DNA from 3 places in the Shewanella sp. AC91-MNA-CIBAN-0169 genome. Region 2 is predicted to be linked to each of the others. Evidence: predicted binding sites of a transcription regulator. Region 2 holds the regulator's gene; each other region holds the start of a gene.
What was found. Region 2 encodes sigma-54, which starts transcription at its own class of promoters, with help from an activator protein. Its sites were predicted from a motif close to GTTGGCACGNNNNTNGNNT; they were not measured.
Positions count from the first base shown of each region.

Region 1: a site for sigma-54 is predicted at 7,520-7,538, ahead of glnA (glutamate--ammonia ligase). Genes of this name have one in related genera too.
Region 3: a site for sigma-54 is predicted at 9,244-9,262, ahead of AAEY98_RS13675 (Tll0287-like domain-containing protein). Genes of this name have one in related genera too.

Region 1 covers NZ_JBEOPM010000003.1:153,942-164,909, forward strand. The annotation lists gene AAEY98_RS04760 (sensor domain-containing diguanylate cyclase) at 1-1,156, opposite strand, end outside; gene glnG (nitrogen regulation protein NR(I)) at 1,371-2,783, opposite strand; gene glnL (nitrogen regulation protein NR(II)) at 2,820-3,857, opposite strand; gene AAEY98_RS04775 (DUF4124 domain-containing protein) at 3,997-4,521, opposite strand; gene ppnP (pyrimidine/purine nucleoside phosphorylase) at 4,652-4,963, opposite strand; gene typA (translational GTPase TypA) at 5,348-7,159, opposite strand; gene glnA (glutamate--ammonia ligase) at 7,640-9,049, shown strand; partial or broken gene AAEY98_RS04795 (diguanylate cyclase domain-containing protein) at 9,154-9,732, shown strand; gene AAEY98_RS04800 (type II secretion system protein) at 9,777-10,325, shown strand; gene AAEY98_RS04805 (Lrp/AsnC family transcriptional regulator) at 10,518-10,968, shown strand, end outside.
Region 2 covers NZ_JBEOPM010000026.1:54,218-65,185, reverse strand. The annotation lists gene AAEY98_RS18480 (transposase) at 467-718, opposite strand; gene AAEY98_RS18475 (hypothetical protein) at 738-890, opposite strand; gene mgtE (magnesium transporter) at 1,411-2,775, opposite strand; gene AAEY98_RS18465 (HPr family phosphocarrier protein) at 3,287-3,562, opposite strand; gene rapZ (RNase adapter RapZ) at 3,583-4,446, opposite strand; gene ptsN (PTS IIA-like nitrogen regulatory protein PtsN) at 4,443-4,886, opposite strand; gene hpf (ribosome hibernation promoting factor) at 4,889-5,176, opposite strand; gene AAEY98_RS18445 (RNA polymerase factor sigma-54) at 5,202-6,686, opposite strand; gene lptB (LPS export ABC transporter ATP-binding protein) at 6,829-7,560, opposite strand; gene lptA (lipopolysaccharide transport periplasmic protein LptA) at 7,557-8,138, opposite strand; gene lptC (LPS export ABC transporter periplasmic protein LptC) at 8,125-8,685, opposite strand; gene kdsC (3-deoxy-manno-octulosonate-8-phosphatase KdsC) at 8,682-9,248, opposite strand; gene AAEY98_RS18420 (KpsF/GutQ family sugar-phosphate isomerase) at 9,251-10,228, opposite strand; gene AAEY98_RS18415 (calcium/sodium antiporter) at 10,273-10,968, opposite strand, start outside.
Region 3 covers NZ_JBEOPM010000015.1:30,453-41,420, reverse strand. The annotation lists gene AAEY98_RS13725 (PqiC family protein) at 194-793, opposite strand; gene AAEY98_RS13720 (MlaD family protein) at 798-1,781, opposite strand; gene AAEY98_RS13715 (ABC transporter ATP-binding protein) at 1,778-2,542, opposite strand; gene AAEY98_RS13710 (MlaE family ABC transporter permease) at 2,545-3,657, opposite strand; gene AAEY98_RS13705 (LexA family protein) at 4,069-4,482, shown strand; gene AAEY98_RS13700 (Y-family DNA polymerase) at 4,489-5,745, shown strand; gene AAEY98_RS13695 (hypothetical protein) at 5,924-6,262, shown strand; gene AAEY98_RS13690 (DUF2057 family protein) at 6,367-6,801, shown strand; gene AAEY98_RS13685 (NifB/NifX family molybdenum-iron cluster-binding protein) at 7,140-7,703, shown strand; gene AAEY98_RS13680 (sigma-54 interaction domain-containing protein) at 7,741-9,057, opposite strand; gene AAEY98_RS13675 (Tll0287-like domain-containing protein) at 9,380-10,024, shown strand; gene AAEY98_RS13670 (MBL fold metallo-hydrolase) at 10,314-10,968, shown strand, end outside.

The sequences.
Region 1 (10,968 bases), on a different contig from region 2:
GGTCGATAGTGTCGTCAGCTTGCCAGTTAGATAACCCGACACAGGCACTAAAGCGAATGTGCTTACCGCTTTCTGGTTCGATTAGCTCCGTATGTTCGATACTATGACGAATACTCTCGGCTATTTTTAGTGCCATATTTTTGCTGCTAGCTTGAATGATGGCAATAAATTCATCACCGCTCCAACGGGCGATTAAGTCAGTTTCAGCAAGCTTACTTTGGCAATGCTGAGCAAAGTGAATTAACGCTTTATCACCCATATCATGGCCAAACAAATGGTTAATTTGCTTTAAGTCATCTATACCCATTAAGACACAATAAAGGTGTTCATGCACAAGGGTGCTATGGGTCATTAATTGCTGACTAAAATGGATTAACCCTCGTCGATTAAGGGCTTTTGTGAGGTAATCAACATAGATTTGTTTATCGAGTTTGTCTTTTAATAAATAAGATTCGGTGACATCGATCATGGTAACTTGAATAGCGGGTTGCTGCTCCCAACTGATTACCGTCTCAATTAATTTCACCCATATGATACGACCGCTAAGGTGTAGGCATTTGATTTCAACAGGATGAGGTTTAACTTTATTCGCGAGTAACGCAGCGTTAGCGTCTAGGCGCTGTTCTTGATAGCTTGGTTCAATCACATCCAAAATTGAGGCGAGTGACATAATACTTTGGGTATTAGGGTAACCGAATAGTTGTGCTAATGTCTGATTGCAATACAGCGGGCTAAAGTTGCGATGTACTAATACGCCTTGTACAGATCCATTGACTAATTGCTGATAGCGACTTTCACTTTGTACTAAAGCTTGTTTAAGTGTTGTAGATTCAGTTAAATCCACAATCGTGATTTGTAGGGCTGATCGTCCTTGCCATTCAACTATGTGTTCAATAGCTAATATATTGAGTTTCAAACCTAAACGGTTACGGTTAATGTAGCTGCGTACCTGAGGTTTTTCTATACCACTCATTAATGCGTAGTAAGTGTGTGTGGCTACATCCTGTAGTTCGGGATCGATTAACTCTAGAACACTCTTTAGCGCTAAAATATCTTGAGCTGTATTATAACCGAAGATTTTTGCATAATTATCATCGGCATAAAGTGGTATAAAATCTTGATGAATAACTACACCATAATGAGCATCAAAATCCAAAATCGTTCCTTGTTTGAATGTTATATTTTAATGTAGCATTTTTACTCGATAAATATTCTAGCGCTTTTGGTTATTTGTACCCTGATGTGATGTGTAAACTGGGCAATATGAGATCATCTTCGCACTTACCGTTGTTAAGATCATAGCATTTTCATAAAAGTGTCATTGCCATAATGTTATTACATCATTATGGCTCCCCTGCGTCGTTTCGTTTTTAGTCCATGGACAGTTCTTTTAATTTACGCGTTAGGGTATTACGACCCCAACCTAGACGTTTAGCGGCTTCTTGTTTATGGCCTTGAGTATGTCTTAGTGCTGTTTCAAGTAAAATACGTTCAAATTCAGGTTGCACTTCAGTGAGTAAATCACTTTCACCGGCAGCCAGCTTTTCATCAATCCAATCAGTTAATGCGGTTTGCCAGTCACTTGCTCCAGCTTGTTTCTGCTGGATTGCTACTGGGTCTTTAAGCAATTCTGGTGGTAAATCTTGCGGTAAAATTTCTTGTCCGGACGCCATTACGGTTAACCAACGACAAGTATTCTCAAGTTGACGAACATTACCCGGCCAAGGAAGGTTAGCCAATTTTACCGCGGTTTCTTTAGTGAGTATTTTGGGTTCAACGCCAATCTCTTTCGCTGCGGTGCTTAAAAAGTGATTGGCGAGTTGGGCAATGTCTTCACGGCGCTGCGATAACGGCGGTAAGTGTACTCTGATCACATTGAGGCGATGAAATAAATCTTCGCGGAAGGTGCCTTTTTGCACCTGCACCTCAAGATTTTGATGCGTCGCAGCAATAATACGTACATCAACTTGCACTGCTTGATGACCGCCGACACGATAGAACTGGCCGTCGGCAAGGACTCGTAATAATCGCGTTTGCACATCGATTGGCATGTCACCGATTTCATCTAAAAATAGCGTGCCACCATTGGCTTGTTCAAAACGACCTTGGCGCACGTTGGCGGCACCAGTAAAGGCGCCTTTTTCATGGCCAAAGAGTTCAGATTCAATCAAATCTTTTGGGATGGCAGCCATATTTAATGCAATAAAGGGTTTGTCCTTACGCGGGCTGTGTTTGTGCAATGCACCAGCGACTAATTCTTTACCAGTACCAGATTGGCCATTGATGAGCACACTGATAGATGAGCGAGATAATCGGCCTATGGCACGAAACACTTCTTGCATTGCCGGGGCTTCACCAATAATTTCAGGGGTTTTTATGGTGGTATCAATAACGGGTTGTGGTGCTTGCTCTGTTGCATGTGTGAGTGCGCGTTCAACTAAATTAATGGCTTCATCAATATCAAATGGTTTTGGTAGGTATTCAAATGCACCTGCTTGATATGCGCTCACGGCACTGTCTAAGTCTGAGTGGGCGGTCATGATGATCACTGGAATATGTGGATAATGCAGTTGTAAGCGATCAAGCAAGGTTAAGCCATCAGTACCTGGCATGCGGATGTCAGACACGATGACTTGAGGTTGTGATGCTTCTAAAGCTTGCCACAAGGATTCTGCAGCAGCAAAGCTAGCCGTTGACAGTGATGCGCCTTTAAGGGCTTTTTCGAGTACCCAACGGATCGAACTATCATCATCGAGGATCCAAACTTGTTCACTAATGTTCATGTTACTACCTCATTCTGCCTACAAAGGGCATGCTAGTTATTGTAATGGCAGGTTAATAATAAATTCGGTATGCCCTGGTGCCGAAACACAATCAATGCGACCGCCGTGTAATCGGGCAATGTTATGCGCAATGGATAATCCTAACCCTGAACCTTCGTCACGTCCGGTGACCATAGGGTAGAAAAGGGTATCCATTAACTCAGCAGGAATACCGGGGCCGTTATCAATAATGGATAAGGCGAGTACCACTTTATAGCGCTGTGTTCCAATGGTGACTTGATGTTGAGTGCGAGTGCGAATGACAATATCGCCACCACAATGTTCTAACGCTTGTATCGCATTTTGGACAATATTCAATACGGCTTGCTGCATTTGATCTGGATCCATCTGAATATCTGGAATCGATGGATCATAATCTCGTTTTAAGCAGATATTGTCTGGCAGTGCCATTTCGACTAACTTAAGCACTTTTTGAATCACTTGATGGATATTGTGTTCAGCATGCTGCGTTGGTCGTTGCGGGCCAAGTAAACGGTCGACTAAATTACGTAATCTATCTGCTTGTTCGATAATCAGACTGGTAAATTCTTTTAATTCGGGCGAGTCGAGCTCTCGCGATAACAACTGCGCAGCGCCTCTAAGGCCGCCCAGCGGGTTTTTAATTTCATGGGCTAAGTTACGTACCAAAAACTGTGCAGCTTGCTGTTGGGCGTCCATATTAAGCTGCTGATGAATGCGACGTTGTTGGTCTACTTGACGTAACTCTAAAATGCTGAGGTTATTGTCATTTTCAATTGGCATCAAGGTGATATCAATGGTGTGATGTTGGCCGTCTAGGGTGATTAATGCGGCGGTATTGACCGTGAGTCCCTGGCCGGCATTAATGGCATCGCGTAGTAATTGTGGCTCAACCCCCATCAGTTGATAAAGCTCAGGAAGCGTTTGCTCGAGTAGCTTATGGTTACCTACTCCCAATAATTGTGCGGCCGCGGCATTAGCATAGCTCGGCTTGAGCTCGTTATTAATAACAAGCACTGCGGTGACTAAGTGATTGAGAAGGTTATTTGTGTCCATTAGCCGTCCTAGTATAGGGTTGCACCATTATAATGCACCACTTTGGTGCATATCACAACCCGGAACACACAAGCATTTTGTAAGATAAATAGTCACGCAAAATTTCATAAGCTAATGAATAAAATGATTTTTATCTTAATCATTTAGACTTTTTTGCAGGTCCAAATACAGATGCTTGGTGAAGGAATATCTTTCTAGGAGAGCTTGATGCAAGGACTTTGCCGCTTTGTGTTACAGCGTTAACAACCAACGAGTGTTCACCTCTATTAATGCCCGTCAATTGGAATATATTCGATGCTTGAGCTGGGGCAGTGATAATACCATCGACTAATAATGTCATTAGCACGCCACGAGGTAATTGAGGGGTGACGCTCACTGACACGGTAAATGCGCCATTATTGTCACGCACAGTAGCTTCTTCTTGGGGAGAGGTAATCGAAATCGTGTAGTTAATTGATGCTTCTGTTGTTGGGATGACATTGATTTTTGTTGGGGTGTCAATCGTCATGTTGTTTTGGGTGTTTTCATTTAATTCAACAGCTTCGGCATTATTTTTTTGTTCATCTGAGTAATGAACTTTGCCATTTTCATCTACCCAACGGTATACGGTAGCAACACTTTGGGCGCTCAATAATAGCAAACTAATAAGTATGATAAGGCGCATGATGTACTCCATAAAACGACAGTTTCAATAGAGTAGACGTTTTTATAAAAAAAATCAGCTTAAACTGTTTAGTTAAGCTGAATCGAAGCGGCGATATTAAACCGCTATTGTTTATTTAGGTGCAACAACACTAGATGTATTGGCAGCAGTATTCTGAAATTTGATCTGTTCGGATACTGAAGCTCACATTTGGTGCAAGCTCAAACTGGCTTGCTTCAGCATATGCAACCCACTCAGTTTTACCCGGTAATAACACGTCAAATTTGCCAGAAATAACCTGCATTATTTCACCTTGAGCCGTTGAAAACTCATATTCACCAGGCAATACCACACCAAAAGTTTGTTTACTACCATCAGCTAATACTACGCTTCTGCTTATCACTTTACCGTTAAAATACACATTGGCTTTTTTAGCGACGCTTACCTGTTGCAACATACTCATATATTTTCCCTAAAAATGATCTTGGTTTGAATCTATCTGCGTTTACGTAAAATATCTAGTTAAATGTTTTCATGTTGTATCACGAGAGTCGCTTCGCTGCTAGAGACAGCTTCAGAAACGATAACAAGCGATAACAAGCGAACGCTGCGTGCAGTCTAGCACCTAGGCTCTTGGCTCGTCATCGCTTGTCATCTCAGGGATAGAGAAAGCTTCGCTGCTAAGCTGTTGACTTTATAGCCTCTAGCCGCGGAGCGTACTAGCAGCGCAGCGTCCTATGCCTTTCGCTTTTAGCCTGTATAGACTAGACAACAAAAAGCCCAGATGCATGCATCTGGGCTTTTTAGGTCTCAATGAGTGGCAGACGTTGCCACTCATTGATGGTAATTAACTGCGGTTATTACGCTTACGCTCATTCTCAGTTAAGAATCTCTTACGAACACGGATGTTCTTAGGAGTTACTTCAACTAATTCATCATCATCGATGAATTCAAGAGCTTGCTCAAGAGTCAATGTGATAGGCGTAGTCAATACTTGTGCTTCATCAGTACCTGATGCGCGCATGTTAGTTAGCTGCTTACCTTTCAAACAGTTTACTGTCAAATCGTTAGAGCGAGCATGAATACCCACTACTTGACCTTCATACACTTCAGCCGCGTGACCAATAAACATACGACCACGGTCTTGCAAAGCAAATAGAGCGAATGTTAGTGCTTTACCTGTTGCGTTTGAAATCAATACGCCGTTAGCGCGTTGACCAATATCGCCACCTTTGTGTGGACCGTAGTGATCAAATGAATGATAAATTAGACCAGTACCAGATGTTGCTGTTAAGAATTCGGTTTGGAAACCAATTAAGCCACGGCTTGGGATAACGAAGTCGATACGTACACGACCTTTACCATCAAGCTGCATGTCTTTCATTTCGCCTTTACGAACACCTAATTTTTCAATTACGGTACCTTGATGATCTTCTTCAACGTCAACTGTTACAGTTTCGTATGGTTCATGTAGCTCACCATCGATTGTTTTTAGAATAACTTCTGGACGAGATACGGCTAATTCATAACCTTCACGACGCATGTTTTCAATTAAAATCGATAAGTGTAATTCACCACGACCTGAAACGCGGAAACGGTCTGGACTTTCTGTTTCTTCAACGCGAAGTGCTACGTTGTGAACTAATTCAGTCTGTAAACGTTCAAGAATGTTACGTGAAGTAACATACTTACCTTCTTTACCCGCGAACGGAGAAGTGTTTACTTGGAATGTCATCGTTAGTGTTGGTTCATCAACAGTTAACGGTGGCATTGCTTCTACTGCATTCACTGCACAGATAGTATCAGAGATTTTAAGCTCGCCTAAACCTGTAATAGCAACGATGTCACCAGCATTTGCAATTGGCACTTCAGTACGGTCAAGACCCATGTAACCTAATACTTGGCCCATTTTACCGTTACGTGTCTTACCGTCAGCGCCAATAATGGTCACTTGTTGGTTAGTCTTAACGCTACCACGAGTAATACGGCCAATACCGATAACACCCACGTATGAGTTATAATCGATTTGAGAAATTTGCATTTGGAATGGAGCTTCTGCATCAGCATCTGGGAAAGCTACTTTCTCAACGATAGTTTGGAATAGCGGCGTCATATCATCGCTTGCTACATCTGGATCTAACGTTGCAAAACCATTTAATGCCGAAGCATAAACGATTGGGAAATCTAGTTGTTCGTCAGTGGCACCTAAGTTAACGAATAAATCGAATACTTGGTCAATAACCCAATCTGGACGAGCACTTGGACGGTCAATTTTGTTGATAACAACAATTGGCTTAAGGCCTTGAGCGAATGCTTTCTTGGTTACAAAGCGAGTTTGTGGCATTGGGCCATCAACTGCATCAACCAACAATAATACTGAGTCAACCATAGATAGAACGCGTTCAACTTCACCACCGAAATCGGCGTGGCCAGGAGTATCTACGATATTAATACGGTAGTCGTTCCACTGGATGGCAGTGTTCTTTGCCAGAATGGTGATCCCACGTTCTTTTTCAAGATCGTTAGAATCCATAACCCGCTCAGTAGCTTCTCCACGAGATGCAAGGGTTCCTGACTGCGCCAACATTTTGTCAACCAAGGTTGTTTTGCCATGGTCAACGTGGGCAATAATGGCGATGTTACGTAAATTCTCTAGCACGGATAAACCTCTAAACCAGCAAATAAAAAAAAAGGATCTAACAGTAGTTATAGATTATAGCTACTGTAAAAAAGCGTGCCATTCTACTTCACAGCAGCTTTTGTAGATAGGATTATTTTTGAACACTTGTAAATCTATCGCTTGCTATGGATTAATAAACAGCATAAAACGTATATATATGAAGCATAACCATGGTGTAAGACAAAACTGTGACATTGGCTAAAACAGCAACATTAACATGACGCACCATTATGGACTTTTGCACCATGATGAAACATAGTGATGCACGAGGTTGGTGCAAGGTTATGATTTAGAAGATTTGGAAACTTTCTCATCTTCATAAAATCAATTAGTTAGCGATCTGGCATGAATATCGCTTTATTGCTGATAATTATGAAAAGATTCGTTTTCCAGGTGCATCATCTGGCGAATAGCAAAATTATTTAAGGGACAACCCTTTACCCTACCGGAGGCTTGAGAATGTCAGTTGAATCAGTTTTAAAACAACTTGTAGAGTTAGAAGTTAAGTTTGTAGACTTACGCTTTACCGACACTAAAGGTAAAGAGCAGCACGTTTCTATTCCTTCTCATCAAGTAAATGAAGATTTCTTTGAAGACGGTAAAATGTTTGATGGCTCTTCAATTACAGGTTGGAAAGGCATTAATGAATCTGACATGGTGCTAATGCCAGATCCAACCACTTTCGTATTAGACCCTTTCACAGAAGAAACAACAGCGCTTATTCGTTGTGATATTTTAGAACCTGGTACTATGACAGGTTATGATCGTGACCCACGTTCAATTGCTAAAAAAGCTGAAGCTTACCTAATTTCTACTGGTATTGCTGACACAGTATTGATTGGTCCAGAGCCAGAGTTCTTCTTATTTGACGATGTCCGTTTTGGTACCGACATGTCAGGTTGTTTTGTTAAGATTGACGCAAAAGAAGCATCATGGAACTCAGCTAAGAGCTATGAAGAAGGTAACACGGGTCACCGTCCAATGGTGAAAGGTGGTTATTTCCCAGTTGCACCAGTTGATTCTTCACAAGATTTACGTTCGGCAATGTGTTTAGTACTTGAAGAAATGGGTCAAGTAGTTGAAGCGCATCACCACGAAGTAGCAACAGCGGGTCAAAACGAAATCGCAACACGTTTCAACACGTTGACTAAGAAAGCTGATGAAATTCAAATTCTAAAATACGTTGTTCATAACATGGCGCATGCTTATGGTAAGACAGCGACATTTATGCCAAAACCAATCGTTGGTGACAACGGTAGCGGTATGCACGTGCATCAGTCTTTAGCTAAAGACGGCGTAAACTTATTCGCAGGTGATAAGTATGCTGGTTTGAGTGATTTAGCGCTTTACTACATTGGCGGCATTATTAAGCATGCTCGTGCATTGAATGCGTTCACTAACCCAAGCACTAACTCTTACAAGCGTTTAGTGCCACATTTTGAAGCGCCTGTAATGCTTGCATATTCTGCACGTAACCGCAGTGCTTCAATTCGTATTCCAGTGGTACCAAGCCCTAAAGGCCGTCGTATCGAAGCGCGTTTCCCTGATCCACATGCAAACCCATACTTAGGTTTCTCAGCATTACTTATGGCTGGTCTTGATGGTATTCAAAACAAGATCCACCCAGGTGAAGCAATGGATAAAGATTTATATGACTTACCTCCTGAAGAAGCTGCTGAAATTCCACAGGTTGCAACGTCATTAGAAAACGCACTTGAACATTTACAAGCTGACCATGAGTTCTTGACTAAAGGCGGCGTATTCAGCGAAGACTTTATCCAGTCTTATATCCAACTTAAAACGGCTGAAGCAGAACGTGTTGCACGTACTACTCACCCACTTGAGTTTGAGATGTACTACAGCTTGTAATTCTTGAATACAATTGCTTAAACAAGCAAACCAATAAAAAACCCGATAATTGATTATCGGGTTTTTTTTTGCTCAAAAGAGGTGAGAATGATAGTTTTCAGCAAATGTCAGAAGAGGTGATAAACAGCCGTGAAGAGTTATCTCAACGAGTCAGAGATCGCACTGCAGATTTAGTTATTGCCAAAACTAAAGCGTTACATTTAGCCAATCATGATGTGGTGACTGGACTCGCTAATCGGTTGTCGAACAGGCAGGCAACTGAGCGTTTACGGGATAAAAAACAGCCGTTCTCAATCCTTTTTATCGATCTCGATGGATTCAAAGTCATTAATGATACTTACGGGCACGGCATTGGCGATGCTTTGCTAGTCAAAATTGGTTAACAGGTAAGTAAGCATTTGTTTCCGAGTGAAATTCTTGCGCGTTATGGTGGTGACGAGTTTGTATTACTTTTACCGAATGATATCGACAGTGACGCTGTTATGGCCACTGCCAACAGTGTTCTTAAACTGATCAAACAACCTTTTCAAATAGGCTCACATTCTTTAATCATTAGTGCATGTATTGGCGCTGCCATTTATAATGGTGTTGATAGCGATACAGATAGCTTAATCCATCGTGCTGATGTTGCGATGTATCAGGCTAAACATGCCGGCAAAAGTCAGGTGATACTGGCTGATTAATATTTTAGAATAGAGATTAATGTTATTTTTTATTTGGCTGCAGGATGTCTAAATTGATACATACATGCTCATTTAATCATGGTTGTTTTTCGTGGCGTAAGCCGCAAGGGTTTAGCTTAATAGAACTTGTGGTAGTGATTATTATTTTAGGCATTCTTGCTGTCGTGGTTGCTCCGAAATTTATCGATTTAAAAAGTAATGCTTACGCGAGCAGTATGCAGGGTGTTGCAGCAGCAATTAACAGCGGTAAAACTTTGGTCTATTCAGCTTGCGTGATAAGCGCCAGTTGCGATGAAACGGCCCCTGGAGCCAGTAATGGTTTGGGCAATAGTATTACAGTACAAGGCCAATCAGTGACTCTAGCTTACGGATATCCGCGTCATACCTCAGCAGGTATCATCAGGATGATTAACATTGCCGACAACGGTAGCGGTGGTGAATTTAACATCACAACATACGATGTTAATAATCGAAGCGGGTTACGTATTCGTCCTAATGCGGATTATGCTGCGAATAAATGTGAAATTAGATACTCTCAGCCACAAGTTGCAGGAGAGTCACCTTTAGTTGTCGTCGATATTGACGAGTGTTAAGTGCTCTTGTTATTCGCGAGTATCACCTCAAATTACCCTCTTTAGACAAATGCCATGTTAACTTTATGGCATTTATTGTTTTGTGGCTCCCATTTGCTTGAAATATTTGTGATTAACGTAAATTTGTAGAGGATTTCACTCAGGAATATGATATTTATACCGTTAATCACTCACTAAAAAGCGATTTGTTCAATGGATAAGAAAGACCTCAAGCTATTAGAAATTTTACAACGTCAGGGCCGGATGGCTGTTTCTGAATTAGCCGATAAGGTTAATATGTCGGATACTCCTTGTTTACGACGAGTCAAAAAGCTTGAACAAGATAAAGTGATTTTAGGCTATGGTGCCCAAGTTGACCCTTTTAAAGTGGGTCTTAATGTTGTGGTTTATACATCGATACGCTTAACGGAACATACTGATCAATCGACAGCGTTATTTGAGTCAACCATGGCACAATTACCTCAAGTGATGGAATGCGCCGTGGTAACTGGATCTTATGATTATATGCTCAAAATAGTCGCCAAAGATTTGGTTTCTTATGAGCAATTTATCAAAAAATCGCTCGGCAACCTCAAGTTTGTCGCCAGCATTGAAACTACAGTAGTTTTGAAGCAAATATTTAGCCGTACGGCATTGCCAGTGG
Region 2 (10,968 bases):
ATAAAAATGACGTTATTAGATTAATAGAGTCTGGGGACCCAATAACGCCTGAACTGTTATGTTAGCTGCCTTCCTTAACGGCTAACGGTAGAGCGATAAAGCGGCAAGGATGCAAGATAGTTTGCGCTTATTATTATTAGAATGTTTGTTGCTGTGCGTTATCAACTTGCTGGGGGACGAGTTGTTAACACGGTCAAACATCCTTGCCAAAACGGTTTTGATATTTAGATCTGTAAAACACCTTAATAAAAATGACGTTATTGGATTATAGAGTCTGGGGACCCAATAACGCCTGAACTGTTGTGTTAGCTGTCTTCTTGACGGCTAACGGTAGAGCAATAAAGCGGCAAGGATGCAAGATATTTTGCGCTTATTTTTTATTAGAATGTTTGTTGCTGTGTTATCAACTTGCTGGGGGACGAGTTGTTAATACGATCAAACATCCTTGCCAAAACGGTTAATGTTACTAACTTGCCATTGTTTGTAATTGTTGACTTAACTGGGCAATCTTTTGTTGTAAATAGGCTATTTCTGATACGATCGCGCCCTTGCTTTCAGTTTGGCGACTATCGTTATTTCTCACCCATTGATAAACCGTTTTAGCCGACACGCCATATTGTTTTGCTACGTCGGATAATAATCGATTATGGTTTTTGACCTCATTAATCACTTGTCTTTGTAAGTCGATTGGATACTGTCTTGCATTTGACATATTCATCAAATAATTTCCTTCCGATTTATCTATGTTTACCTGAGCGAGTTTCAACTTCATCCCACTGACTGCAACCGAGATGTGCTAAGAAAAAAATGTTTTGGCGGCATTGTGCAATGACATTATTGACCATGACATTTATCGATATAATGCTACGTATTACGGTTATTTTATTCATCGCTATCTCCTACAATTACAATGGACTGCTTAAAAAATAAACTACTACTTAGTAGGTACGTATTTCTTATATGGAAAGCTTGTGCCAACTTTGATAAATATTTTTAGTTGTTATTTATCAGTATATTACATATTACCTGTAGTTTTGTTATTTTTGAGTAGTCAACCAGATTGGTGCAATTGCACTAATGTGGTGAGCATGTGCTGCCGGCAACACATTACGGTTGTGATTGTCGTAGCGCAGTATGGATGACAAATATGGCAAAAAAAGGTCACCTTAATGACAAGATGAAGGCAAGGTTTTCACCGAATGAGTTGTTGCCAGTTGATGGTTTGAAAAACGTTAATAAAGTGAGGCTGCAGACATAGCTGCAAAAGTGATCAGAGTACTAAGCGCTTGGTAAATGAGCTTATGTGTGAAAAAGACTTATGTGTATAGAGACGCCGCCGACGTCCGTAAAATTGCACTAGATAGCGCAATTTCGTTGGACGACATGATATGTACGATTTAAATCAATGATTTAGTGCATTAAAAATAATGTGGCTAGGCCCAAAAATGCAAATAAGCCAACGACATCTGTTACCGTCGTTAACACCATACCCCCCGCCAACGCAGGATCGATATTTAGCTTTTTTAACATTATGGGGATAGTGGCGCCAGCAAAGCCTGCTACCGTCATATTAATCAGCATGGCACTGCCAATTAATCCACCTAATGCGATGTCGTCTTTCCAAAGCCATACCGCAAAAAAGACCAATACAGACCACATTAAACCGTTCAATAATCCGATGCTTAATTCCTTACCAATTAACCAGCGTGAGTTACTTTGGCCAATATGCCCAAGTGCAATCCCGCGGATGACGAGTGCTAGGGTTTGATTACCCGCAACGCCTCCCATACTCGGTACAATGGTCATTAAAATTGCGATGGTGGCGAATTGCTCTAAGGTACCTTCAAACATGTTACTGACAGATGAGGCTAGTAATGCTGCAAATAGATTGATGGTTAGCCATAGAGAGCGTCTCAGAGTGCTTTTAAGCACAGGGCCAAAGGTATCTTCATCATCATCCATCCCTGCCATTCCCATCATTGAATGTTCGGCATCCTCGCGGATGACATCAATAACGTCATCGATAGTAATTCGACCAAGCAATTTTGCTTGGCTGTCGACGACTGGGGCAGATATCCAATCCATCCGTTCAAATTTTTGCGCCACATCTTTATCGGACATCTCTACAGGAATACTTTCTAATTCTGTGTCCATAATACTGCGGACCGTTACGCTTGGATCGCATGTGAGTAAATCAGCTAATCTTACTCCGCCTAAAACATGATCATGGCGATCCACAACATATAAAGTATCAGTCGTATCAGGTAAATTTCCCCGTTGACGTAAATAGCGTAATACCACTTCGATATTGACATCTGGTCTTAGGGTGACGGTATCAGTATTCATGATACTGCCGGCAGTATCATCTGGGTAACGCAATGCTTGCTCTACTCTATCCCGGTCTTGGCTTCGCATTGATTTGAGCACTTTCTTGTAAACATCATCGGGTAAACTGCGAAGAATATAGGCCATGTCATCTGTATCCATGCCTATTGTGGCCTGGGCAAGCTTCTCTGGTGTCATGCTGCTAATAAGTGAATCTTTAAGTTCTTCACCTAATTCGTCAAGAATTTCCCCAGCATATTGTTGGTCAATGAGTTGCCATAACACCTGACGATTTTTGGGCGGTGATGATTCGAGAATAAGGGCGACATCGTTAGGTGACATGGTATGTAGCATGTTACGGGCATGGACAAACAGACCACTGTCTAGTGCTTGAACGAGTTGATTGAGACGTTGTTCTGTTATCTCATTGTCTAGGTACTCTTTACCCATATATCTACTTCCTATTCGTCATACTTATATTATTCAGTATGTCATTATTCTGGGTTTCTCAGGTTGTACAGTTCAAGGCGTATAAATGCAGAAATAGCTGTCTTTACGTAAGACAATGAAATGCAGAAATAAAATACTTAAATGACTTCTGCGGTGAAATTCTGCAGCAGCCAATGCTGCTTTACATACTATAGACGTACCACGTCACGGAAACAGAGTTGCACTGGATCCGTTGCTAGAAGCGGTAATGTCTTTATCATGTTAAACGCTAACTCCCGCAGGATGAACTGATACTAATGAGATTGGTATCAACTGCGAGAGATAAACCTAAGGGCTAATATTTTTGAGGGACTGATGTCTACTGGTGATCATCAATGTCGTGACAGTTTGGTTAGTATGGCCTAGTCATTTAGAGGCCGCATAAAATAAGGATGACGGTGGCTTAAAGCATGAGTAACTTGCAGCTATTCACACATTACAGGCTATTTATAAATTCAATGCGATTAAAAAATTAACAAGATTCATCAAATTTAGCATTAATGAGATCGCACACTGCGTTTAATGCCACTTCAGCATCTGGGCCTTGAGCTGTCACCGTAATCATTTTACCGATACCACTTTCAAGCATTAATAGCCCAAGTACGCTAGCTGCGCTGGCGTTTTTTTCGCCTTGAGTTAAGGTGATGTTAGCATCAAAATCCGCCGCTAACATCGCGAGTTTTGTGGCGGCACGGGCGTGTAAGCCCAATTTATTTGAAATGGTCACTTGGCGTTCAAGTTTGATCATTGACGCGATCCTATGCTCACTTAGTTATTAGTATCACTGATATTTAATTCTCTGTGGCGAGCATTAACCGTGTGTTTACTGCCTTGTCGAAATCGTTTTGCTAATTGATCTGCAATATATACCGAACGGTGCTGACCACCAGTACAACCAATCGCGATGGTAAGGTAACTGCGATTGTTACGTTCTAAATGCGGCATCCAAGTTTCAAATAGGTTTTCAATTTGCCAAATAAATTTATTAACTAATGGCTGACGACCTAAAAATTCTTGTACGGGCTCATCTAAACCCGTAAATGGACGCAGTTCTATTTCCCAATGTGGGTTGGGTAAAAAGCGTACATCAAACATAAAATCTGCTTCTGTCGGCATGCCGTGTTTAAAGCCAAAAGATTCAAAGTTAATCACTAACTCTTTATCAACACTGCCTAATAATATTTGCCTAACTTGGTCGCTTAATTCGTAGATATTTAGCGCAGAAGTGTCGATATAGTGATCAACAATTTTTGCGATAGGCTCAAGTAAACGGCCTTCTAGTTTTATCGCTTCTTGCAGTGAAATATGATTTTTAGATAACGGGTGTAATCGACGTGTTTCGCTGTAACGTTTAAGCAATACTTTGTCATTGGAATTTAAAAAGAAACTGATAATTTCAGTGTCATTTTGAAGTAGTGCCAATTGGTCTTGAAGCACTTTACCTTGTTCTGCAATGTTACGAACATCAACGCTAATCGCAACCAAATCATTACTGCCTTTAAGCTGGGCTAATAATGTGCCAATGAGTGGTAAAGGCAAATTATCAACACAATAATATCCTAGGTCTTCTAATACTCTCAGGGCAACGGATTTCCCTGAGCCTGAACGTCCCGATACTATAACTAGTTTCATGCAGTAATAACCTGATAAAGTTCTGTTGCGTCGTGAGTTTTACGAAGCTGTTTCAATATTTGCTTATCGCTTAACTTTTGGGCCATGCTCGATAACGTGCCTAAATGTTGTTGGCACTGGTCTGCAGGTACTAACAAAGCAAATAAAAGATCCACGGGTTGCTTATCGATTGCATCAAAGGCAATGGCTTCTTCACATTTAATAAATATCGCGATAGGGTGATCGATGGTCGTTAATCTACCATGAGGTATCGCAATGCCATTTCCTATACCTGTGCTACCCATTTTCTCTCTCGCTAACAGGCTTTCAAAAACCTCTTGCGAAGACAGGGTTGGGTACTGGGCAGCGACTAAATTGCTGATGAGTTCCAGTACTTTTTTCTTACTGCCCGGTGTGGCACAGGTAGTGCATTCCGGCTGCAGAATGGTACAAAGTTCCATCGTTAGTGTTTTGTATTCTTCTCTTTGTGTTTAATTACCTGACGGTCGAGTTTATCGATCAGGGCGTCTATTGCAGCATACATATCAGTACTTTCTGACATTGCAAAAATTTCTGCGCCATTAATGTTGATTTTGGCTTCTGCTTTTTGTTGTAATTTTTCTACATTGAGCACAACGTGTACATTATGGATCTGATCGAAGTGTCGTTCAAGCTTTGAAAATTTACTGTGGATGTATTCACGTAAAGATTCTGTTATTTCGACATGACGTCCAGTCAGACTTATTTGCATAAAAAATCCTCCATTGCCTAGTAGGTTATAAACTCTTACGTTGGTTTGAGGGCGGGATCATCATTGCTTCACGGTATTTTGCTATCGTACGACGAGCAACGTTTATGCCCTGTTCTGCCAGAAGCTGAGCCATTTTACTGTCACTCAGTGGTTTTTTCTGGTTTTCTGCGGCAACCAGCTTTTTGATAAAAGCACGAATGGCCGTTGATGAGCATTCCCCGCCATCGTCAGTACTGACATGGCTAGAGAAGAAGTATTTTAGTTCAAATAAGCCTCGAGGGGTGTGCATATATTTTTGTGTGGTGACTCGTGAAATGGTCGATTCATGCATTTCTACAGCTTCAGCGATATCATTGAGCACCATAGGCTTCATGGCTTCTTCGCCATATTCAAAAAAGCCTTGCTGAAATTGCACAATGCAATTTGCCACTTTAAGTAAAGTATCATTACGGCTTTCAATACTTTTAATAAACCATTTAGCCTCTTGCAGATGGCCTCGAATAAATTGACTATCCGACGGGTTTTTACTGCCTCTAGCCATGGCTGCATATTGCTGATTAACACCAATTTTAGGCATGTTGTCTGGGTTTAACTCTACTACCCAACGGCCATTTTTCTTTAATACTGTGACATCGGGAATCACGTATTCATCATCCATGGGGGTAATTAATAAGCCCGGACGAGGATTGAGTGTCTGGATTAGAGTGATTGCGTCACGTAACTCATTTTCTTTTAGTTTTGTTTTACGCATCAATAATCTGAAATCACGGCCAGCAATTAACTCTAAATAGCCTTTAATTAACAAACGGGCATTATCGATATGGGGTGTGTCGTTAGAGTATTGCGCTAATTGAATAAATAGGCATTCGCTTAAATCACGTGCTGCAACACCCACAGGATCAAAGTGTTGAACGCGTTTTAATACCGCCTCAACCTCATCTAGTTCCACATTTTCATCACCCATGGCTTCGAGAATATCTTCGGTACTTTGGGTTAAATAACCGCGTTCATCAATGGCATCAATAATGGCGGTGGCAATGGCGAGATCGGTGTCTGAAAATGGAGTGAGATTTTTTTGCCATTCTAAGTGTTCGTACAGACCTTCGGTGGTTTCACCTTGAAAGGGCATGTCGTCATCGCGCATGCTTGCACTGCCTGAACCTGACATAGGTGAGGCTGTGTATACTTCATCCCATGTGGTATCCATGGCTAAATCATCCATGGTTTCTTTGGTCATGGATTCTGCTATGTCGACGGTGGAAGTGTCTTTTTCGACATTAACAATACTGTTGTCACTAAAGTCTGTATCCGCTTGGTCGCGGTTTTCTTTTAAGGAGTCTTTTGCTTCAGAAAACTCATCTTCTATTTCAAGCAATGGATTTGAATCTAATGCTTGTTGGATTTCCTGCTGTAGCTCCAATGACGATAATTGCAGTAAGCGAATGGCTTGCTGCAATTGTGGGGTCATGGTTAAGTGTTGACCCATTTTAAGTTGGAGTGACGCTTTCATTTACCGCTTATCCCTAGATGATTTTCCATAAAAATGACAATCTCGAACTGTAATAGATTGCCATAAACATCAATGACATTTAACGTTGTTTAGGTATCGTTCAATGAAATGAGTTAGCTAGACTAAAAGGCCAGTAAAGTAACTATAGCTTGAATTGTTCACCTAAGTACACAGCTCGAACTTGTTGATTACTTAATATCTCATCTGGTGTGCCTTCGGCAATTAAATTACCCTGGCTAACGATATAGGCTCGCTCACAAACGTCTAGCGTTTCACGTACGTTATGGTCGGTAATTAATACCCCTAAACCGCGGTTTTTAAGTTGTTGGATGATTTTTTTAATGTCGATGACCGAAATAGGATCAACACCAGCAAAGGGCTCATCAAGCAAAATAAATTTTGGATTAGCAGCTAAAGCGCGCGCAATTTCAACACGACGACGTTCACCACCCGATAACGACATGCCTTGGCTGTCGCGTATGTGAGTAATGTGGAACTCTTCGAGTAAGTGCTCAAGTTGCTCAATACGTTGGTCTGTGCTGAGCTCTTTGCGAGTTTGCAGTACGGCCATTATGTTGTCGTAAACGGTGAGCTTGCGGAAAATACTGGCTTCTTGTGGTAAGTAACCTATACCTTTGCGGGCGCGCAAATGCATTGGATCGGCAGTAAGGTCGTCATCGTCAATCAATATTCGGCCTTTATCGCTTTTTACTAAGCCGACAACCATATAAAAGGTGGTGGTTTTACCTGCACCATTGGGGCCTAAAAGACCGACAATTTGGCCGGTTTTAACCGTTAAGCTCACATCTTTAACAACTTGACGAGCTTTATAGCTTTTAGCTAGATTTTCAGCGGTTAAGGTAATTTGGGTCATGGTTTGATCTGCTTGTTAACAGGAATTTCAGGGAGTTTTTGCTTTGGCGCTGACTCGTCTTGGAAATTCTCTGGTTGAATGATGGTGATTACCCGATCTTGTCCTGTACCAGTACTTTCGGCAATCAGCTCTTGAGCACTGATGTTGTACTTGATTTTATTACCGGTAACCTGGCTACCAGATTGATCCAATTTGGCGTTGCCAGTCAATGTGAGTGTAGTAGTGGCAAGGTCATAGCTAATTTCGTTAGCACTTGCGGTACCAATTTTACCGTCATCTAATTCTTGTGAAAATGTAGCTGGGGTGCCAGTAGCAATTAATCTCTTGCTGGTGGTGTTTTCAGGGGTAAACGCCCGTAACTGATCTGCATTGATATTAATCGTGCCTTGGACAATCGTTACCGGACCATTAAAAACAATTTGATTATTCTTAATGTCGGCAGACTGACTGACTGAAGCGATTTTCAATTCTTGTTTCAGATCCCCTTGTTTCGCTATGGCAGGCAAACTCAATATACAAAGTATGCTACTTAATAACATAACATTGGCGCGAGTGTGGAGACGATTAATGTGGCTCATATGTTCCTTCTACCTGGCTTAGTAGCGATAATTTTTGCGAATTCAAGTCAGCATGTAGGCCTAAACCTTGAATAATAAACCCTTTACCTTTGATGTACACCATCTCTTGCGAGGATCCTATCATAGTGGTTAAATCCACCGAAATAGCTTGGGTACTCAGTGACTGCAGGGGTTCTTCTATATCAATGGCATCAATAATAACATTATTTTCTAATGTGACTTTGCTGGTATTTTTATTCAATTGCCCACGGTCTGCACTTAATTGCCATTGTGCTTTACCGTTTTCAGGGTAAATGAGGTAAATCGGTTTGGTAAAGTGAGTGATGTCACTTGAGGCGTAATGCTCCATGTGTTCGGCGCTGACTCGACTTTCGACGAAACCTAGTTGATTGAATTCTGTAGTGCGTAGGTTATCTGCAACAAAATCTGGGCGCTCAATACCGCGTATTTGTACCGCGTCCATTTCACTGCGTTTTACTTGTGCTTGCCAGTACAATATAAAAGCAAGCCCAAAAAAAGCAATAATACCTAGCGTGACTCTACTCATATACTCATACCATGAGCACTGGCAAATTTATCTTGGCTTAATAGTAATAAATCGGTGAGTTCACGCAGTGCGCCGTGGCCACCATTGAGGGTGGTTGTCATATGGCACTGTTGTTTGACAAACGGATGACCATCACCGACACAAACGGCTAGTCCTACGGCTTTCATTACAGGTAGGTCTACCATGTCATCGCCAATGTAAGCCACTTCATCAGCAGTCACATTATAGAGCGACAATAATTGCTCAAAAGGCTCAAATTTATTATCAATACCTTGATAAATATGTGTTACACCTAATGCCGTCATGCGGTTTTCAACAATCTTGGATTTACGTCCTGTTATCACGGCAACATGGATACCACTGGTAAGCAAAGAACGCACACCATAACCGTCACGAGTATGGAACGCTTTGAGTTCTTCACCTGCATTACTGAGGTAAATACGTCCATCTGAAAATACTCCATCGACATCACAGATTAACAGTTTGATTTTTTGAGCTCGTTGCCAAATATCATTGCTGACAGGGCCGTAAAATCCTTGGTGAAACGAGGTTGATTCTGACATGATTAAATGACTCCAGCTTTAACCATATCGAGCATGTTTAATGCTCCGATCGGTTGATGTTTTTCATTAACGACAATCAGTCCGTTGATGCTCTTTTCATCCATGATTTGCAGTGCTTGTGCGGCTAAAATCCCCGCAGGGCAGGTAACACAATTTTCGGTCATAACCTGGGCAATAGGAGTGATTCGAAGATTCACGTCTGCATCGATAACCCGGCGTAAATCACCATCGGTAAAAATGCCCACAAGTTTATTGGCATGGTCGACTACTGCCGTCATGCCAAGGCCCTTTTTAGATATTTCATAAAGTGCCTCAGTAATACAAATATCATCATTGACGATCGGTAAATCATCGTCTTTATGCATGACATCGTCGACTTTTAGAAGTAATTTTCTTCCAAGAGAGCCACCAGGGTGTGATAAGGCAAAGTCATCACGAGTAAAACCTTTTGCTTGTAATAAAGCAATGGCTAATGCATCGCCCATAGCAAGTGTTGCAGTGGTGCTGGAAGTGGGTGCTAATCCTAATGGACATGCTTCTTCTTGCACTTGAATGCATAAATGGATTTTGGATAAACGCGCCATATTGGAGTCTGGTTTACCGGTCACCGCAATCACTGGTACACCCATACGCTGGATAACAGGCATTAATGTCAGTATTTCGCTTGATTCACCAGAGTTGGAAATGGCGAGTACAATGTCATTTTTGGCTAATGCGCCCAAATCACCATGACTGGCTTCACCAGGGTGAACAAAAAATGCCGGTGTGCCGGTGCTGGCAAAGGTCGCGGATATTTTGTTACCAATATGACCGGATTTGCCCATCCCCATGACAATTACTTTACCTTTACACTGCATGATCAATTGACATGCTTGGTCAAACTCAACCGAGTCTACATATTGATATAAATTATCTAAGGCAGCTTTTTCTATATCAATGACTTTACGACCCCATTGACGAAATTGAGTGTGATTTACCATGCGACTCTCTCTGTTAGCTTAATACTTTACTTTCATGCTCCAATCTAATGCGACTGAAAGACAACAATTTGGTACGCAATAAAGGTGATTAATAATAGTGCGCCATGCCAGCGAGTAAGTTGTTGCTTAGCGCCACTGGATAATACTAAAACGGCTAATGCTGCACTGGTGCCTAATACCATATAGAAGTCTCTTCCACTGGCTGAAGCATCTATTTCACCAGGGGAGATCAATCCTGGTAGTGCCAGTACCGCAAGAATGTTAAACAAGTTAGACCCAACAATGTTACCAATGACAAGGTCGTGTTCTTTTTTTAATACACCAGCAATACAGGCCGCTAATTCTGGTAGGCTGGTTCCTACTGCGATAATGGTTAAGCCAATCACAAGATCTGACAACCCATAAAACTTTGCAATACCTACAGCGCCATCGACCATCCAACTTGCTGATAGCGGGAGCAATATAATACCGACGACCAGCCAAATGATAGCATGAAAGGTTGGCACATTTTTAGGGATCTCAGATTCAAGTTTATCATCTAAGCTGTCTGGGGTTTTGTCATGAGTAGCTTGCCAAATGAAATATCCCATCAACAACAAAAGTAATGCAATAAGCATGATACCTTCTGTTTGTGTCAACACATTATCATGCAAGGTGTAACCGGCAAATACCGTAGCAGCAAGCATGATAGGTATTTCGCGTTTTAAGGTCTTCGAATCTAAGCTAATGGCACCTAGTAA
Region 3 (10,968 bases), on a different contig from region 2:
CAAGTAGTGCTACAAGTAGTGCTATAGATAGCGTTATTGTTTGAGCTTGTTTGCTCAATACGCTGTAAAACAGCTTAATAGTTAGGTTTATGATTTACTCCACCGCTCACACCATCGCTCATACAACAAAGCTTACACAACATTGCTTACACAACAACTCTGACGCGAGAATGCTGACAGTAGGCTGGAGTGTTTAATCTGAATGTTGTGGTAATGATTTATCAATTTCCTTTGCCAACTGAGCCAATAAGTTGCTGTACGCGCTGACCAACTCCGCTGCCGTCGAACCTGCATTAGTGACCGCGATAAAATTTTGTTTTGCCAATGTTTGGTTTAATGGATTGTTTGTTAGCTCCCAGTTGGCATTGAGCCTGGCATTATTGCCATCTCGGTTGAGGGAAATAACCTTGATTCTAATGCTGTACTGGGGGCTGTTGTCTGCTTGCCAAGGAAATAACACTAGGTTACGACGGTTATCGCTTTGGCTGAGATTGATACTCATGACCCGGCTGATTCCTTGTTCAAGCGGTTCAGCCCAATAACTATTGGCAAATCGTTGCAGGTTACCATCGTCAAGTTGATACATCAGCTGTGTAAAATGTAAGTATTCGGCGACGTCAATTGGCCCTATACCAATGTCATACTCTAACGCAGTACTGCCCGACACTATTTGGTTGGGTATTGCAGTTAACACAAAGTACTGTTTTTCGGGAGAGCTTTGGCAGCCACTCACTAAACTCAATAGCAGTAAACCGATCCCCCAGTTAATGGTCCAAACTCCATATTTCCCCATGACATTATTCTCCTAAAGGTAGGGCTTTTTTACCGCGTATGATGGCCTCAGGTTGTTCATCTAAGGTTTCACTCAAGCTACGTAATGATCGAGCTGTGCGGCGGATTTCTTCCAAGGTATTGGTGAGTTCTATCAACAAGGGCGAGTTTTGGTCGAGTGTGTTACCTGCTTGGTTTGCAAGCTGATTCATGCTTAATAGTGTATTGCGTAATTCAGTTAAACTATGGTTCAGCGACTCAACGAGCTTGGGTTCATCATTATTTAATTGCACCAGTAAATTATCGAGTTTTAACAGTACTTCAAGCCCATTTTTACCTAACGCTGCTTGAGTGTTGTCCAAGTTAATCGCGGTGTTGTTAACGGCTTTGGCTGCATTATCAAAATTATCCAATGCTTGCTGTATTTTTCCGCTGGCAGCAATGTCACTGAGCTGCTGGGCTAAATTGTCGACATTGTTGACTAAACTTTTTAAGTTTAACGATTGCAGATCTTTGGACAACGATTCGAAATCAGTCGCGATGGTCGGCAATTCTAATAATTGGTCTTTTTCGCCATGGAATAACGGCGAGGTGTTGGGAAAGAAATCCAGTTCAACATATAGCAGTCCGGTGAGTAAACTCAGATAATTCAGCTGGGCGCGTAAGCCGTTATCGATGGCGTGTGAAAAAAACTCTTCACCTACTTGGATCCCCTTAATATTGATACGTTTCAACAATAAGTCGGCATGAACTGCAGCCGTGACACCCTGGCTACTGTCGTTAGGGAAATCGATACTGATATCGCTTATTTCACCTATTATGACCCCTTTTAATTTTACCGGTGCGCCTACCTGTAACCCTTGCACTGAACTGTTGAAAAACATCACTACCGGGGCTTTCTCTGCAAATATACGCCCCCCAGAAAAGAACAGTAATGCAATAAACACTAAGATAATAGCGCCAAAAATAAAGGCACCAATCGCGAGCGGAAGTCGTTGGCTTTTACTCATGATATCTCCGATTTTTCGGTACGATTGAGAAATTGACGAACCCTTGGCTGGCTACTGTGTATTTTTAATTCTCGTGGGTCACCACAATCGAGCATAGTATTGGTTTCATTATCCAAAAACACACAGCGAGTGCCGATTGACAATATGCTGGGCAGCTCGTGGGACACGATGATCACGGTAGAGTCTAGCGCCTGGCATATTTGCACGATTAATTGATCTAATCGCATCGAGCTAATAGGGTCTAAACCCGCAGAGGGTTCATCAAAAAATAACAATTGAGGGTCTAATGCCAGCGCCCGCGCTAATCCTGCGCGTTTGTGCATACCGCCACTTAACTCGGCAGGGTAAAACTTCTCGAAGCCCGCTAAGCCAACTAATGCTAGCTTATAGGCAACGGCTTCTGCAATTTGTCGCTCCGAAAGGTCGGTATAGAGCTGCAGGGGTAAAGCCACATTTTCGCCAAGTGACATGCTCGAAAACAATGCGCCTGTTTGGAAGGTAATCCCCCAATTTTTGAGCATTGCTAACTGCTCGGGTTCATCTGCTTCATAAAAGTTTTTGCCTTGATAGAGTACTTCACCCTTTAGTGGCGTGAGTAATCCCACCATCGATTTGAGCAAGGTTGTTTTGCCACAACCACTGCCGCCAATGACAAAAAAGATATCATTCTTGTTAATATCGAAGTTGAGTTTTTTTTGCACCTCGGTACTGCCGTAGCCGACTGATAGATTACGTACACTGATAAAGGCATCATCAACCATGGTTAGATCCCTAATTTATCGTATAAGATATTAAGCGCTGCATCGGAGACAACCAAAAAAACAATGGCCTTAACCACTGCGTGGGTCGTCGCTAAACCAACGGCATTCGAGTCACGTCCGCAAAGCAGTCCTGCCTGACAACCCGCAATCGCAATTAAAAATCCAAAAATTAAACTCTTTATTAAACCAGTGGAAATATCTACCCAATCAATCGCAACCTGGGTTTGCAAAATATATTGGGTATAACTCACGCCCATCCCGTTAGCAACTAACGCACCGCCAATCATGCCTATTACATCCGAATAAATACACATTAGTGGCATAATAAAAATTAATGCTAATAATCGCGGTAAAACCAGAAACTCCATGGTAGGAATACCCATTACTCGCAGCGCATCAATTTCTTCATTAACTTGCATGGTGCCTAACTGCGCCGCATAAGCAGCTCCGGTTCGGCCGGCCATAATAACGCCTGTCATTAAGGCGCCCATTTCACGCACCATTCCGATAGCCACTAAATTAGCCACATATACCTGGGCGCCTAATTGACGCAGCTGTACCGAGCCTAAATAAGCCAAAATCATTCCCACTAGCAGACTAATTAAGGTCACAATCGCAAGCCCTTTAGGCCCAGCTTGTTCGATAAAAAAAACGATATCACTCCGGCGAGTTCTTGCTCTGCCAACCAACCAACGCCCGAGTGCCAAAGTGCAGTTACCGACAAATACTAATCCATCGTGTACTTGTAAGCCTTGATTAATCAATCCTCGACGTAAGGTCGGCCATAGCCCGCCTAGGGCACCCTCATTAGTTGGTTGATAAACCGCAACATCGGTAGCGAGCAGCAGTAGTTGCTGCAACCCTTGAGGTGTTTGTTGAGTGTCTAGTGATAGTTTATGTTGCTCACACCAGCGAGATAATTGTAATAAGGCAATGGCGAGGCTTGAATCCCAATGAGACAACTCTGTGGTGATTAAAGTGACAGATTGGCAATTAGATGGCAGCTCAGCACAAATATCTGCGCCTAGCGGTGCTTGGCCTAATTGCCAATCACCAGCAAGGTTCAGTAAGCAGTTATCATCGTGCATGTCGATATGGAATGTTGCGAGTGTCATGCTAGACCCCCGAGCCAATATGAAATAAGTCTATTCGTTTGTTTAATAAATAGGTTAGCTTGATTTTTGATCCTGTTATCAGTGTAGACCAAGCTCGTTGATTATATTTTGACCTTGGACATATTATTTCATCAATAATGAAGCTATCACTTTGATGTATTGACGCTTTGCTACATTGAAGAAGCATTAGTTATGGACCGATGTTGTTGTGCAGAGGCAATAAAAACGGCGTTAACGATTGAACATAACCGCCGCTTGTCGTGATTTAAAGCAAATAAACTTGCGCTGACAAAATTTAACGCTAATATATACTGTTTATTTATACAGTGTGTTTTTATACAGCGTTTATTGTGTGCTGTTTATTTATACGGTTTGTATTTATACCGTACGTCTCATATTAGAGGTTGTCATATGCGCGTTATTCCCATTGCAGCCAGCGCCGGCATTACCGGTTTTGAATCTCCTGCAGCTGAGTACCTTCAGTTAGGCCTCAGCCTTGATGAGATATTAATCCAGCATCCAAGTTCCACTTTTATCGGCTTAGCCCAAGGTGAGTCGATGCAAGGTGTGGGAATATATGATGGTGACTTATTGATTGTCGATCGTCATGAAACGGCTAGAAATGGCGACGTGATAGTGGCTAATTTTAATGGTGAGTTTGTGTGTAAAATTCTCGACATGCATCGGCGAATGCTGATGTCGTCTAATGAGCAACATTTACCTGTGACCATCTGCGACTATGATGACTTTAGTATTGAAGGCGTGGTTATTCGCTCAATTCGTTGTCATCGTCAAAGCCCACTGCTTATCAGCAAAAAAGGTTAGGTAACAATGTTTGCCTTAGTCGATGCCAATGCTTTTTATTGTAGTGCAGAACAGGTTTTTCGCCCTGACTGGCGCGGCAGACCGATTATTGTACTGAGCAATAACGATGGCTGTATTGTCGCGGCTAATCGGCAAGCAAAAGAGGCGGGTATTGAGAAGTTTTTGCCTTACTTTCAAGCTAAAGCATTATGTGCCCAGCGCAATGTCATTGTGTGTTCATCTAATTATGAATTGTATGCCGATTTATCGGCAAAGATGATGGCAATAATTGGTCGTTTTGCACCAGAGCAACATGTGTACTCCATCGATGAAAGCTTCCTGTCTTTTAAACATTGTTATCCCGCAATCAAATGCCTGCATAGCCAAGGTCAGTTAATTCGCCGTGCCGTTTGGAAAGAAGCCCGCTTGGCTGTTTGTGTGGGCATGGGCCAAACGTTAACCTTAGCTAAAATAGCCAATCACGCCGCTAAAAAAATACCGGGATACCAAGGTGTGTGCGTTATCGACACTGCGCAGCAACGTAATGACATTTTACGCCAGCTTGCCGTTAAAGAGGTGTGGGGGATTGGCAGGCGCATCAGTAAAAAGCTTGAATTGATGAATATTCGCAGCGCATACGATCTCGCCTCTATGCCACCGAGTCTAGCCAGAAAACAATTTAGCATTGAAATTGAACGCACCGTACGAGAACTTAACGGCGAAGTGTGTAAACAATGGGATGAGGCTAGGGCAGATAAAAAACAAATTTTCTCCACTCGTAGTGTGGGTGAACGTATTTGCGATTTTGAATCGCTATTACAGGCATTGAGTAAACATGTTGGCATCGCAGCAAGTAAAGCTCGTCAACAAGGCTCACATTGCAAAACCATGTTGTTATTTGCCAGTAATTCGCCCCACGACGAGCGGCCTGTGAGTTATAAAGTTATTGTCCATTTTCCGTGTCCAACCAATTGCACCATTGAACTCACTAAAGCCATGACAGACGCCGCCCCGAGATTATTTAGCAATGGTGTTCGTTATTACAAAATTGGTGTAGGCCTGGTTGATTTAGCCAGCGAGAAACATTTTCAATTTGATTTATTTAATACCGCGAAGGTCAATTATGCCTTGATGGATACGCTTGACGGCATCAACCAACGATATGGCCGCGATACAGTGTTTCTGGCAGCACAAGGAATAGAACAAAAATGGGCCATGCGCCGTGATTTACTCACACCTCAATATTCAACCCAATGGAAATGCTTACCCAGCATTAAATGCTAAGGTTTTATATTACTAAGGTTTATGACTAAGGTTTATTATAACAGTGGTATTGCTCTGCCATAACACATGCAAGGTTGGGGCATTCAACTATGGCTAAACCTTAAAATGTGATTCAGCTCTGATTATCACTCTAATTAAATTGTTAATGTTGAATCGTACTCATCATATGGCCTACATAATGCGAAATACGCTGTTAAACATAGCAATGATAATTTCACTACTTGGACAATTACTTGTTCCAAGTTTTGCTATGTCTAATGAAATGGCCATGTCGGACATGCAGTCGAGTAGTATGCATCAATCAACGATGATGCAAAGTGACTGTGATACTAACGATGACTGTTGCTTAAACGATATGAGTCAATGCATTAGCCATTGTCATGCGGTCGCGAATGCATTTTTGTTATCAGCAACAAACCTCACCGGTGCTCTACTAACGAGTGCCAAAGTGAGTTCGCCTTTATGGACATCAACGCCCACCATTCTAGTGAGCCAAAATCCGCCTCCGATAGCTTAATTCTTTATGTTTATTAGTTACCCACATTAATTTATAAAGATTTTTGTTGCTTCAACTATAAGCCTCAAAAAACTATAAGCATCAAAAAGTTAACGGAGTTTATTATGAAAAAATTCATTGCGATCACACTATTATCTTTAGCCAGCTCAGCAGCAATGGCTGCCACTATCTCATTACCTGACTATTTAATCTTTACTGCGGTCGATGGCAAATCGGCATCAAATAAAAGTGAAATGGAGGTGTCTCCTGGTCAACATTTAATAGAATTACAGTTTTATGATGTGTTTTCATCAGGAGCAGATGATACGAATTTTATTAAGTCCGATGCGTTATATTGGAGTCTACATCTAACCAAAGATGAAGATATTAAAGTGCGTAGCAAAGAGATTTTCTCTTCAACCAATGCAAAGAAATTTATTGCATCACCGGTGATAACCTTAGACCGCGCCAGCGTAAAAGGTGAAAACGTCAAATTAGTTAATCACGAAGAGTTAATGGCTATTATCATGAAACAACACAGTCAAATGATGCAACAATAGTAAAATTGATAGGGCGCTTACATAGCGCTCTATCGTTATCTACATCCTCGCACGCCTTATGACAGGTAAAATACTTGTCATCATAAATAATGTCACGCGTCACAAAACTCAAACCAGAATCGAAATTATTATTGGCATATGCTAATAATAAGAGTATATATTGCATATGCCAATTACTATTATTCGATTAATTTAAGCAGATAATGCCAAGCCTCCAAAAATAAACGAAGATTCTAGGACGCTCTCGGCAAAAGCTGTTTTAAGCCCAGTGGCATGTCGATAAACCAAGTTGGAACAACTGCGTTTAATCGATTTGTTAAAAATGCACATGAGGAGACATGATGATTACTGCCATACCTATGAAAGACCAACATATTGCCAACCACTTTAGCCGTGCCGATGAGATGCTATTCATTGATGAGCAAGGCCAAGTAAAAGGGCGCTTTGCCAACCCAGCATTAACAGAAGGATGTGAGGGTAAGAAACAATTAGTCAGTATGATACTGGCAAATGGGGCGGATCGCGTCATCGTGCGCAACATTGGCCAACAGCTTTTATCTAAGTTATTAAGCCAACAATTGAGTGTATTTCACGCAAAAAATGGTCGTACTGCAATAGAGTATTTTGCCAGTAGTCATTTAGCGGACTGTGAGCCATTTACCGAGGCAAGTCAGGGGCGACCATCAATCAATAATATTGCTAAGAAAGCCACTGGTGGTTGCTGTAACCATGAGCATAACCATGACCATGATCATCAACACGCTCATGGTGAAGAAGACTGCCATAACCAATCTGACTCGGGGACACATAAACGTTGCTGTGAGTCTAAATCTAAATTGGCGAATGAAACCACAACAATGAAACGTTGCTGCAATAAAAAACATTCACTAATTGCTCATTAATGATCGCTAGGGGTGTTTTATCACAGCGCTGTGGTGGCTAGTTAAGCTTTAAACCATAGCGTTGTAATTTTCGATATAAGGTACGCACACTAATATTAAGCGTTATCGCTAATTCGGCTGGCGATCCTGCATATTGCTCACATACCTGCGAAAGGTACGCACATTCCATGTCATCTAACGTCATCAGTTCGGTGTTAAGTTTTACGGCAATTGTTTCATCCTTAGATGTGTGGCTCGGTTGAACGCTTTCAGGTAAATCACTGCTGTGTATAACATCCTCATTGGCGATAAGTGCCGATTGCTCAATAATATTTTTCAATTCGCGAATATTTCCCGGAAATGCATAACGACCCAAAAGAGTTAATGCATTGCTCGAAAACTTTTTATGTTTGTAATCAGAATATTTTATAAAGTGATTCACCAGCGTCGGAATGTCATCATAACGCTCACGTAACGACGGTAAGTAAATCGGAAATCCTGCAATGCGGTAATACAGGTCGCGCCTAAATTCACCTTTTTCTACTAAATCGAGTAAATTCTTATGGCTGGCACTGACTAGCCTAAAGTCAGAACGTTTCTGTTTTAATCCGCCGACGGCACGATAACACTGGGTTTCAAGTAACCTAAGTAACTTTACTTGCATGTTCATCGGTACATCACCAATTTCATCAAAAAACACCGTTCCACCGTGCGCTATTTCAATCAAGCCTTTTTTGCTGCTTGTCGCCCCTGTAAATGCACCTTTTTCATAGCCAAATAATTCACTTTCGAACAGATTTTCACTTAGCCCAGTGCATTCAATCACCACAAACGGTTTATCATTTCGGTTGCTGGCCTGATGTACCGCTTTAGCAACTAACTCTTTGCCTGAACCAGTTTCACCTTGTAACAGAACCGCGATATTGGATTGAGAGGCTCTATTAATCCTGTTGAGCATCTGCTTAAATGGCGCAGACTGACCGATCATGGTGCCTTTTTTTGATTCTGTCGATGCGTAATCTATGGCATCTAAAATCTCTAGATACCCCAATACCATGCCACTATTATCTTTTATAGGTTTCATTAAAATGTCGCAGTAAGACTTACCTTGCACCGTGCTGTGAATATGCACGGCACTGGCAGCTCGGTTAGTACTCTGGCATTGTAATAACGGGCATTCCTCACCGTGTTTATCGCAAGGTTGGTCACTATTATGAGAGATTTGATGGCATTTACTTTGGCCTAAAATAACGTCGTCATCATAGGTTTCGATATAGGCTTGATTAACCGCATGGATCACATAATCGGGAGTAATAAAAATCGCCGGTTTATCAATAGCGTTTATCATAGATTGTACAACGGTGGTGTTATTCATTGCTTACTCTCGCTTGCGATTCATATTAATCGGCCAACCTTTATAATGACATTAATAGCACGATAAATGTCATTACGATGTCATATTTGTCACTCATTTGTTACTCAACAACCTAGCATGGGCATCCTGTCAATTTCAATAATGTTTAAGCTAATGATTTTAAACGATTAAACCTAACTAGTGTGATATGGCACAAGCTTTGTATTGATTGTGTTATATCGCTTACGACCGAACGGTGCCCTGGCAGTAGTGAACCCATGTACGAAAATTATGCCCTGAAGTTAATGGGAATGACCCGACTTGAAGACGAGGATGACAAATAATGAAATTAACATCAAAGCACAAAAAAACGGTTTTAAATGCACGTAACATCAGTGCGTTATTAGTGATTGCTGGCATGAGCAGCCTTTGCCATGCTGAATCACTAACGCAACAGCAGGTGCTTGAACAACAGGCCAATCAACGCATTGCCGATTTTAGCCAAGCGTTAAAAGGTCAGTTACAAGCCGCAATTAAACAAGGTGGCTTAATCAATGCGGTGTCGGTGTGTAAATCGGTTGCACCTGCCATTGCCGCTGAAAACTCGAAAGAGGGCTGGACACTGACTCGAACCAGTTTACGTGTACGTAATTCAGACAATACGCCAGATGAATGGGAGTTATCGCAATTACAACAATTTGAGCTGGTGAATGCCTCAGCACAACAACCTGCAGATAAGCCAATCGTGGCGAGTGAGTTTATCGTCAATGATGGTAACACTCAGTTTCGTTATATGAAGGCCATACCAGCGCAACAATTATGTTTAGGTTGCCATGGCAGTAATATTGAACCGGAAGTGAGTGCATTGCTGAGCAAAACCTATCCAGATGATAAAGCGGTTAACTTTGCCCTTGGTGATATTCGTGGCGCATTTTCACTGAAAAAGGATATCAAAACAGCTACTCCATCGGTTACTGCTAAGCCATAGCCGAAAGCAATAGTCGAAAGTAATAGTCGAAAAAGTAATTAACAAACTACCACGGGAATAGGGCTTTATCATTAAGCCTTATTCTTCGGATCGTAAATCAAATAATGCTTATTAATTCGCTGTTTGTTGCGACTTAATCCGCAGTTTACATTGATGGTTTAATTTAACATCATGCTGTAATGATTAACCCTCCTCAGTCATTGAATCAATGATGTTGAGAATATTACCAATATTAATCTGAGGCTTTATCTGACAAATACCAGTGTATTGTGTTGGGAGTTAATGTGTCATGAGTAGAATTCGAATCGATCATTTTTATCATCAAGCTAGCCATACTCTAACGTATGTGGTGACCGATATTGCTACCCGTCAATGTGCGATTATTGATCCTGTTTTAGATTTTGACATGGCGTCTGGCACCATAAGCACGAGTTTTGCTGATAGCATCATTGAGCATATCGATGAACATGGATTTGAAGTTGAATGGATTTTAGAAACCCATGCCCACAGCGACCATATTTCTGCGGCCTGTTATATCAAGAAAAAATGTGGTGGAACAACCGGAATTGGCGAGCACATCACCAAAGTTCAACATACCTTTAAGCGATTACTGAATCTTGATGATAGTTTTAAATGTAATGGCGAACAATTTGAACAATTATTTGTGGATGAAGAACTCATTAAACTGGGTCATTTAGATATTCACATTATGCATACACCGGGTCATACACCAACCTGCGTCAGTTATCTCATTGAAGATGTTGTGTTTGTAGGCGACACCTTGTCAACGCCAGAATTAGGCACCGTTAATACTGACTTCCCCAATAGCAGCGTAATAACCTTGTACCATTCAATTCAGCGAATATTGGCATTACCTAATTGCACTAGGGTGTTTGTTGGCCATGATCCACATGCACAGAAACGTACAGATAATGGGTTAGAAA